DNA from 3 places in the Superficieibacter sp. BNK-5 genome. Region 1 is predicted to be linked to each of the others. Evidence: predicted binding sites of a transcription regulator. Region 1 holds the regulator's gene; each other region holds the start of a gene.
The links. The regulator Fur, encoded in region 1, represses iron uptake genes when iron is present. The targets are predictions, from matches to a motif close to ATAATAATGAGAACNACTATCAA.
Positions count from the first base shown of each region.

Region 2: bfd (bacterioferritin-associated ferredoxin) is a predicted target of Fur. The motif match lies at 1,706-1,728, and genes of this name have one in related genera.
Region 3: sufA (Fe-S cluster assembly scaffold SufA) is a predicted target of Fur. The motif match lies at 1,557-1,579, and genes of this name have one in related genera.

Region 1 covers NZ_CP179893.1:2,918,721-2,922,002, reverse strand. The annotation lists gene ybfE (LexA regulated protein) at 28-321, shown strand; gene fldA (flavodoxin FldA) at 472-1,002, shown strand; gene fur (ferric iron uptake transcriptional regulator) at 1,292-1,744, shown strand; gene ACMGGS_RS14015 (helix-turn-helix domain-containing protein) at 1,902-2,513, shown strand; gene chiP (chitoporin ChiP) at 2,561-3,282, opposite strand, start outside.
Region 2 covers NZ_CP179893.1:1,858,190-1,861,471, forward strand. The annotation lists gene ACMGGS_RS08860 (flotillin domain-containing protein) at 1-1,603, shown strand, start outside; gene bfd (bacterioferritin-associated ferredoxin) at 1,763-1,957, shown strand; gene bfr (bacterioferritin) at 2,030-2,509, shown strand; gene ACMGGS_RS08875 (prepilin peptidase) at 2,490-2,975, opposite strand.
Region 3 covers NZ_CP179893.1:3,846,460-3,849,741, reverse strand. The annotation lists gene lpxP (kdo(2)-lipid IV(A) palmitoleoyltransferase) at 1-805, shown strand, start outside; gene iraP (anti-adapter protein IraP) at 844-1,182, opposite strand; gene sufA (Fe-S cluster assembly scaffold SufA) at 1,618-1,995, shown strand; gene sufB (Fe-S cluster assembly protein SufB) at 1,998-3,282, shown strand, end outside.

The sequences.
Region 1 (3,282 bases):
CTTGTTTCCCCGAAGTCACTCTTAATCATGGCAAAAGAACAAACGGACCGTACGACAATAGATCTGTTCGCGAATGAGCGTCGCCCGGGAAGACCCAAAACCAATCCCCTTGCGCGTGATGAACAGTTACGCATCAACAAGCGCAATCAGTTAAAACGCGACAAAGTACGCGGCCTGAAGCGCGTTGAGTTAAAACTCAACGCTGACGCGGTTGATGCCCTCAACGAACTGGCGGATGCGCGCCAGATCAGCCGCAGTGAGCTGATCGAAGAGATTTTACTCAGCCAGCTCGCGCAGTTGCACGGGCAGGATATTGTCTGAAAAAGCCCTCGATCCCCCTTTTCATGTAGCAGAGAGTGCAGTCGGGCGTGATTGCTATTTCCGCGTACTTCTCTGTTCTGCTATGATTGCCCTTATCCGTGTGCAATACGCCACCACCATATCAATAAGTATCAAGAGGTTATTTTACTCATGGCAATCACAGGCATCTTTTTCGGCAGCGATACCGGCAATACCGAAAATATCGCGAAGATGATTCAAAAGCAGCTAGGTAAGGATGTCGCCGATGTGCATGACATTGCCAAAAGCAGCAAAGAAGATCTCGCGGGCTACGATATTCTGCTGCTGGGCATTCCTACCTGGTACTACGGTGAAGCACAATGTGACTGGGACGACTTCTTCCCGACGCTGGAAGAGGTAGACTTCAATGGTAAGCTGGTGGCGCTGTTTGGCTGCGGTGACCAGGAAGATTATGCCGAGTACTTCTGTGACGCGTTAGGTACTATTCGCGATATCATTGAGCCGCGCGGCGCAACGATTGTGGGTCACTGGCCAACGGCAGGTTATCATTTTGAAGCGTCTAAAGGCCTGGTCGATGACGATCACTTTGTTGGCCTGGCCATTGATGAAGACCGCCAGCCGGAACTGACAGCAGAACGCGTAGAGCAGTGGGTGAAGCAGATTTCCGATGAGCTGCACCTGAGCGATATCATCAACGCCTGATGCTGATATGACGCAACCTTCTGGTTGCGTCATACTGATAGATATAAGCAATCAAAATAATTGCTACAATTTTTTAACTTTTCAGTACATATCTGTACAATAGCCACTGATTTAACGAGGTCAGCGCCGCTTTGCGGACCCCCCCTCGTTTTAAACGCTAACTTTGTCTGATACTTGCAGTTTTCAATCAGGCATGGCAGTTCTATAATGAGAGGCATTATGAGCGATGCACTCTCTGTAAATACTTCCCTGTGGGGAGTGAATCTTATAGCAACAGGACAGATTCCGCATGACTGACAACAATACCGCATTAAAGAAAGCAGGCCTGAAAGTCACGCTTCCCCGGTTGAAAATCCTGGAAGTGCTTCAGGGACCTGACAATCATCATGTCAGCGCGGAAGACTTATACAAACGCCTCATTGACATGGGCGAAGAGATTGGCCTCGCCACCGTCTACCGCGTTCTGAACCAGTTTGACGATGCTGGCATTGTCACCCGCCACAATTTTGAAGGCGGAAAGTCCGTTTTCGAACTGACTCAGCAGCATCACCACGATCACCTGATTTGCCTCGACTGCGGCAAAGTGATCGAGTTCAGCGATGACTCGATTGAGTCGCGTCAGCGTGAGATTGCGGCTAAACACGGTATTCGCCTCACCAACCATAGCCTTTATCTGTATGGTCATTGTGCTGAAGGCGACTGCCGCGAAGACGATAATGCGCATGAAGGCTTAAGCAAGTAATGGCATCACAAGCCAGCCTCCCCGGCTGGCTTTTTTTATTCCCTTTCCCTGCCCGTATATTCAGATTTCATCAATACTTTTTATTCTTTGCCCTGGCTAGTATGCCCGCTTTCAGGCGTTACGCCTGTACGACAATGAAGTTGACAAGGATCGCGTCATGCAGCAACACGTCCTCCTTCAGAAGGCGCTCGCCCACATTCTGACTATTTTCGATGATGGCGCTAACAAACGTCGTTTACTGCGTCACAACTACCTGACGTTTCAGGCAGATACGATCTGTTTACTGTATGCCGGTGATTATTCGCTTCTGCGTCGTCATGATGAGTTGCTGGTGACCCGGGCGCTGGCTCCCGGCATCGTTGGTCTGATCCTGCCCGGTATGGCGGAACAATTTGTCACAATCCGCGCAGACAGTGATTGTGACTATCAACTGGTCAGCCATGACGCTTTTTTTACGCAGATCGATGAGCAGCAGGCCCATCATCAGGTATATACCCTTTTGCTGGCGCAGATCACCCGGCAATACCAGCGGGAAGAGCTGCTTTTAGGTTACAGTAGTCTGGTTGCGGTTCAGGGGGCCATTGTGCTGCTTGATCGGCTTGAACCGACGATTCGCGCCAGTACGAATGTTGCCGATTTCGTGGTTAAGTCGACTAACTTATCGCGGAGTATCGTCATGAAATCGATGGCCTTTTTGCGCCAGCAAAACGCGATTGAGATCACTAAAGGCAAGCTTACGCGCATCAATCGTCTTCCTGATATCCATTAAAAAACCCGGCACGCTTGCGCGGCCGGGTTGGAAGAGCGTTGCCTGCATCAGAAGATGGTAAACGGCGCAATAACCATAAATTTCACATCGCGCTCATCCTGGAAGATGTTGCCGTATCCGCCACCGTAACTCGGAATATCGGAGTGGTTGTCGTATTCGGTGAAGTGCAGTTTGAACATCGTCCCCTTCGCCCGGCCATCCTGAAGGGTGTAAACCGCATCCAGACTGTATGAAGACTCTTCGATGGTGCGGTCTTTATCGTAGTAAGCGTCCGGGTTAAGCTGCCAGGTTGAAGGCTTCGCATCCCAGGCGTACACATAAGAAGCGCCGACGCTCAGGCCCGGCAGATCCCAGTTTTTCAGGTCGTACATCGCGCCGAAGAATACCGCTTTTTCACCGTTGGCGTTAAAGTCAGAACGGTTATCCCACCAGATATCAAGGCGGCCGTTAGAGGAAGCATAGGTCGGCGTCATACGTTGCAGGAAGAAACCCTGCTGGCCGTCGGCTTTCACCCAGGTCCCTTCCAGACGCAGATCGACAACTTCCGCCACTTTATAGCCGAAAGTCAGTGCCTGAAGCCAGGCCGTGCCGTCGTAAATATCGTTGGTACTGTGATCGTCAACTTTATCGCGAGTGCCGTAGAACTGATAGCTGGTGGTTAAAGGCGCACCAGCCACATCGAATTGATAGCTGGCTTTAGCAAAATACTGATCGATGTAACCTTCAGCCTGACCAAAAGCGGCTTCGAGCACGAAGTTGTTTTTGAAAT
Region 2 (3,282 bases), 1.1 Mb from region 1:
GGCGTTTGTGCGTACCGGCCTTGGCGGGCAGAAAGTGGTGATGAGCGGTGGTGCCATTGTGATGCCCATTTTTCATGAAATTATTCCTATCAATATGAATACCCTCAAACTTGAGGTGAGCCGCGCAGCCATTGATAGTCTGATTACCAAAGACCGTATGCGCGTTGATGTCGTCGTGGCGTTTTTTGTCAGGGTTAAACCTTCTGTAGAAGGTATTGCTACCGCCGCGCAGACGCTGGGACAACGTACGCTTTCGCCAGAAGATTTACGTATGCTGGTTGAAGATAAATTCGTCGATGCCCTGCGCGCTACTGCCTCACAGATGACCATGCATGAGCTCCAGGATACCCGCGAAAATTTTGTTCAGGGCGTACAGAACACAGTCGCGGAAGATCTGTCGAAAAACGGCCTGGAGCTGGAGAGCGTTTCGTTGACCAACTTTAATCAGACTTCGAAAGAGCATTTCAACCCCAATAACGCCTTTGACGCCGAGGGTCTGACCAAGCTGACGCAGGAAACCGAGCGTCGCCGCCGTGAACGTAACGAGGTTGAACAAGACGTAGAAGTGGCGGTACGTGAGAAAAACCGTGACGCCCTGTCGCGCAAACTGGAGATTGAACAGCAGGAAGCCTTTATGACGCTTGAGCAGGAGCAGCAGGTAAAAACCCGCACTGCCGAGCAGAATGCCAAAATTGCCGCCTTTGAAGCTGAACGCCATCGTGAGGCAGAGCAGACGCGCATCTTGGCCGAACGGCAGATTCAGGAAAGCGAAATTGAACGCGAGCAGGCGGTCCGTACCAGAAAGGTCGAGGCCGAGCGTGAGGTGCGAATCAAAGAGATCGAACAGCAACAGGTCACGGAAATCGCCAACCAGACAAAATCCATTGCCATCGCCGCCAAATCCGAGCTGCAATCCCAGGCGGAAGCGCGCGCCAACGATGCCTTAGCTGAAGCAGTTCGTGCGCAGCAAAACGTTGAAACCACGCGCCAGACGGCGGAAGCGGATCGTGCAAAACAGGTAGCACTAATTGCCGCTGAGCAGGATGCGGAAACCAAAGCGGTTGAACTGACCGTGCGGGCGAAGGCAGAGAAAGAAGCGGCAGAGATGCAGGCCGCCGCTATCGTGGAGTTGGCGGAGGCGACGCGTAAAAAAGGGCTGGCGGAAGCGGAAGCCCAGCGGGCGATTAATGACGCTATCAACGTGCTTTCCGATGAGCAAACCAGCCTCAAGTTCAAACTGGCGCTGCTGCAATCCCTGCCAGCTGTTATTGAAAAATCCGTTGAGCCGATGAAGTCGATCGACGGTATTAAGATCATTCAGGTCGATGGCCTGAACCGTGGTGGCGTGGCCGGAGACGTGACCGCTGGCGGCGCGAGCGGTGGAAACCTTGCTGAGCAAGCGTTATCCGCTGCGCTTTCCTATCGTACCCAGGCACCGTTAATCGATTCGTTGTTAAAAGAGATAGGGATTTCCGGCGGCTCGTTGACTTCCCTGACCGAACCGCTGAAAGCATCGCCGGCCGTAAGCCAAACTACCGAAACTAGCCGGAGGGAAACATTGATAAACTGCGTCCCGGAAGCCAGCCTTTCAACTGAAGAATAAACGCCATTATGCCCCGGTGATACCGGGGCATAACAACTTATGTAGCGAATGGATGCATCTCTGTTGGTACTTATTATTTGATACAAACGTTAATATGCAGCTATTGTAATCATAACTATTCTCATTTACACTTTGCGCATAAATTGAACGGGAGTGATCATGTACGTTTGTTTGTGTAATGGTGTCAGTGATAAAAAAATCCGCCAGGCGGTGCGTCAGTTTCACCCCCAGTCCTTTCAGCAGCTACGTAAATTCATTCCGGTGGGGAATCAGTGTGGGAAATGTATCCGCGCGGCACGAGAAATAATGCAGGATGAATTGACCCAGATCCCGGAATACAAAGAGATTGCCTGAAGCCCCAACTTTTTTTTGACATCCCGGTAGCCCCATCTACGCTTCAATAAGTGGAAGCGGAGGGACTATATAATGAAAGGTGATGTTAGAATCATAAGTTATCTCAATAAATTATTGGGAAATGAGCTTGTCGCAATCAATCAGTACTTTCTCCATGCGAGAATGTTTAAAAACTGGGGCCTGATGCGCCTCAATGATGTTGAATACCATGAGTCCATTGATGAAATGAAGCACGCCGATAAGTACATCGAGCGTATTTTGTTTCTCGAAGGCATCCCCAATCTTCAGGATCTCGGTAAGTTAGGGATCGGTGAAGATGTCGAAGAAATGCTGCAATCGGATTTACGTCTTGAGCTTGAAGGTGCACAGGATCTTCGTGAAGCGATCGCGTATGCCGATAGTGTTCATGATTACGTAAGCCGCGACATGATGATCGAAATCCTTGCTGATGAAGAAGGGCATATTGACTGGCTGGAAACCGAGCTGGATCTGATCGGCAAAATCGGTTTGCAGAACTACATTCAATCGCAAATCAGAGTCGAAGCAAAATAGCCGACAGATAAAACGTCTGCCAACCGGCGATCAAACCCGCTGCGGCCATATAAGGGCCGAAGGGCAGCGGGTTTTTTATTGTCTGCCATTGACCGGTGCGCAGAACGGAGACAGTAAGGAACGCGCAGGCCAGTAAGGAAGAAAGTAAAATCAGGTAAGGTAAGTTTTGCCAGCCGTGCCATGCCCCTAACGCCGCAAGAAATTTTACGTCACCATAGCCCAGTCCCTCCCGCCGTCTTACGCCGCGGTAACCCCAGTAAATGAGCGCGAAGCCTGCATAGCCTGCGATTGCTCCCCAGACGGCATTGGCTAACTCTTGCGGCTGGCAGAGTAAATGCCACAGCAGCCCACACCATAACAGAGGGCAGGTGAGGGCATCAGGAAGCAGTCCCTGGCGTATATCGACGATAGCCAAAGCAAACGATAGTGCGATGTAGACGATGATAAACCCAATAGCACATGCCATCCGTTGCAGCCTTTGTTCCCTGACGTGACGTCAGTCTCAGGGAGAAGAAATCAGTTCACCACTCAGAAAATAGATAATTGCGTGGCGTCTTCAGAACAACCTACGATGCCGGATGCAATTGCATCTGTAGTTGCGACACTGCGCCTGAAAACACAATTAACCTGCTTGTTTTCTAAACATCACTTGCGTCGACACCAGATTTACGTATAATGCGCGGGCTTGTCGTAATTGACGGCTGGTTCGATATGAACCCCGGTAACGCATTTTGTTGCCAACAATGCTCCCAATTGGGGAGCTACGTAAGAAC
Region 3 (3,282 bases), 930 kb from region 1:
TGGCTCCGCGCTGGGCCGCACCTCACAACGTTTTCTCCAGCGGCGGGCAACGATTGCCAACCGCAATATTGAACTGTGCTTTCCGGGTATGGATGCGCAACAGCGCAAGATGATGATTGAGAAAAATTTTGCCTCTCTGGGAATGGCCCTGCTTGAAACCGGTATGGCCTGGTTCTGGTCGGATCGTCGGGTGCGCAAATGGTTTGATGTCGAAGGTTACCATTATCTGCTGGAAGCGCAGCGCAAGCAGAAGGGCGTCATGGTGGTTGGCGTGCATTTTATGTCGCTTGAACTGGGTGGTCGGGTAATGGGGCTTTGTCAGCCCATGATGGCAACCTATCGTCCGCACAACAGCCCGGTCATGGAGTGGGTGCAAACCCATGGTCGTCTGCGCTCCAATAAATCAATGATCGACAGGCATAATCTGAAGGGACTGGTCAATGCATTGAAAGGTGGTGAAGCCGTATGGTTCGCGCCGGATCAGGATTACGGTCCGAAAGGCAGCACCTTTGCACCATTCTTTTCAGTAGAGAATGCGGCAACCACCAACGGAACTTACGTGATTTCACGGCTTTCCGGGGCAGAAATGCTGACGATCTCAATGGTGCGTAAAGATAATGCTCGCGGTTATGCCCTACATATCGGACAGAAGATGGAAGACTTCCCGCGTGCAAATGAATATGAAGCGGCGAGTTACATCAATAAAATGATTGAGCACGAAATTTTACGCGCGCCTGAACAGTATTTATGGATCCATCGCCGCTTCAAAACCCGTCCGACGGGTGAAGCTTCACTGTATGTCTGATTCATACTAGCCTTCATCGGGGCGGCGGCCCCGATGGACTATTGCTTATTCTCATCCCCGGACGTGACAGCTTTCATTGCCTCAACGTCGAGTTCAGCGCCCACCCTGGTCAGCAACTGCGCCATTGACAGAATATCATTAAATTCATTAAGCAAAATTTCGGCATCCGATCTCAGTGGATTGTCGGCCATTTCGACCGCAGCATTGATGGCTTTCTTAACGGCTTCCACCATTTCCATCGCGCCACCTTCCTTCCCGGCCGCGAGTAAAAACGCGCTGAGCAGAAGAGACTGGGCTTCGATTCGCGCGGTAAGCTGTTTCGTTTCCGCGTCCATTCTTGATATCTTGGCAATCATGCCTAAAATAATATTGGTCATCTTTTTTCTCCCTGTTAGCATCGGCGCTAACGGCAAACATTGTCCCGGCCATGTGGCGAGTCATTAAAGGCACAATAGCTATAATGAAATGCGACGAGTCAGTGTTACATTTTCTCAGCATTCCCGCACGTAGATTAAAACGAAATTATTACTACACATCGCATAATTGCCTTTTTTGATTTCAAAAATAGGTATTGCCTATACATCTTTTCCATTGGCCGCTTGCAGCGACATCTGTCTTAGTAAAATCGATAAAAATCAGTCAGATAATTCCTTTCGATTCCTTGTTATAAGGTTCTCTCCACGGTCTATGCTTAGTAGATGTGCAATGAAAAGCCCATTATACACAATACCCATACTGCAAGTGGGTTGAAGTGATAATCATTATCACTAACATAGTGTTAACTTTTCAGTCTCTTAACGTGAGGTGGACCTATGGATGTGCATGCAGGGACTTTCGATCCCAATGAGTTTGCCTGGCATGGTCTGACGATGACCCCGGCTGCAGCCGGGCAAATTCGCCAACTGGTCAGCAAACAGCCTGGCGTACAGGGTTTGCGGCTGGGTGTGAAGCAGACCGGCTGCGCGGGGTTCGGTTACGTGCTGGATACGGTAATGGAGCCACAAAAAGACGATCTTCTCTTTGAAGTCGATGGCGCACGCCTGTGGGTTCCCTTACAGGCGATGCCATTTATTGATGGCACCGAAGTCGATTATGTCCGTGAAGGCTTAAACCAAATCTTTAAATTTCATAACCCAAAAGCCCAGCACGAATGTGGCTGTGGTGAAAGTTTTGGGGTGCAGGCGGAATAATTATGTCGCGAAATACTGAAGCAACTGACGATGTCAAAATGTGGTCCGGTCCGCTGAATTATAAAGAGGGTTTTTTTACTCAACTCCAGACGGACGAACTGGCCCACGGTATCAGTGAGGATGTTGTTCGCGCGATATCCGCGAAACGCAACGAGCCGGAGTGGATGCTGGAATTCCGGCTCAGTGCTTACCACGCCTGGCTTGAGATGGAAGAGCCACACTGGCTTAAGGCCCACTACGATAAGCTGAACTATCAGGACTACAGCTATTACTCCGCGCCGTCCTGTGGCAACTGTGACGATACCTGTGCGTCCCAGCCAGGCGCGGTGCAGCAAACCGGTCCGGCGTCTTTCCTGACGGACGAAGTTGAAGCGGCGTTTAATCAGCTTGGTGTGCCGGTACGTGAAGGGCGTGAAGTGGCGGTGGACGCTATTTTTGACTCGGTCTCCGTCGCCACTACTTACCGTGAAAAACTGGCCGAACAGGGCATTATTTTTTGCTCATTTGGCGAGGCGATCCACGATCATGCTGAGCTGGTGAAAAAATATCTGGGGACCGTTGTCCCGAGTAACGATAATTTTTTCGCCGCGTTGAATGCGGCAGTGGCATCGGACGGCACATTTATCTACGTGCCGAAAGGGGTGACCTGTCCGATGGAGCTTTCGACCTATTTTCGTATCAACGCGGAAAAAACCGGCCAGTTCGAGCGGACTATTCTGGTCGCTGACGAAGGTAGCTATGTGAGCTATATCGAGGGCTGCTCGGCTCCGGTACGTGACAGCTATCAGCTTCATGCGGCGGTGGTCGAAGTGATCATCCATAAAGATGCCGAAGTGAAATACTCCACGGTGCAAAACTGGTTCCCTGGCGATAACCATACCGGCGGGATCCTGAACTTCGTGACCAAACGCGCGCTGTGTGAAGGCGAGAACAGTAAAATGTCCTGGACCCAGTCCGAGACGGGGTCGGCGATCACCTGGAAATACCCAAGCTGCATTCTGCGCGGTGATAACTCCATCGGTGAGTTCTTCTCCGTCGCCCTGACCAGCGGTCATCAGCAGGCCGATACCGGTACCAAGATGATCCACATTGGTAAAAACACCAAATCGACCATTATTTCCAAAGGGATTTCTGCCGGACATAGCCAGAACAGCTATCGCGGGCTGGTTAAGATCATGCCGACTGCCACCAATGCGCGCAACTTTACCCAGTGTGATTCCATGCTGATTGGCCCGGACAGCGGGGCGCATACCTTCCCGTATGTCGAGTGCCGTAATAACAGCGCTC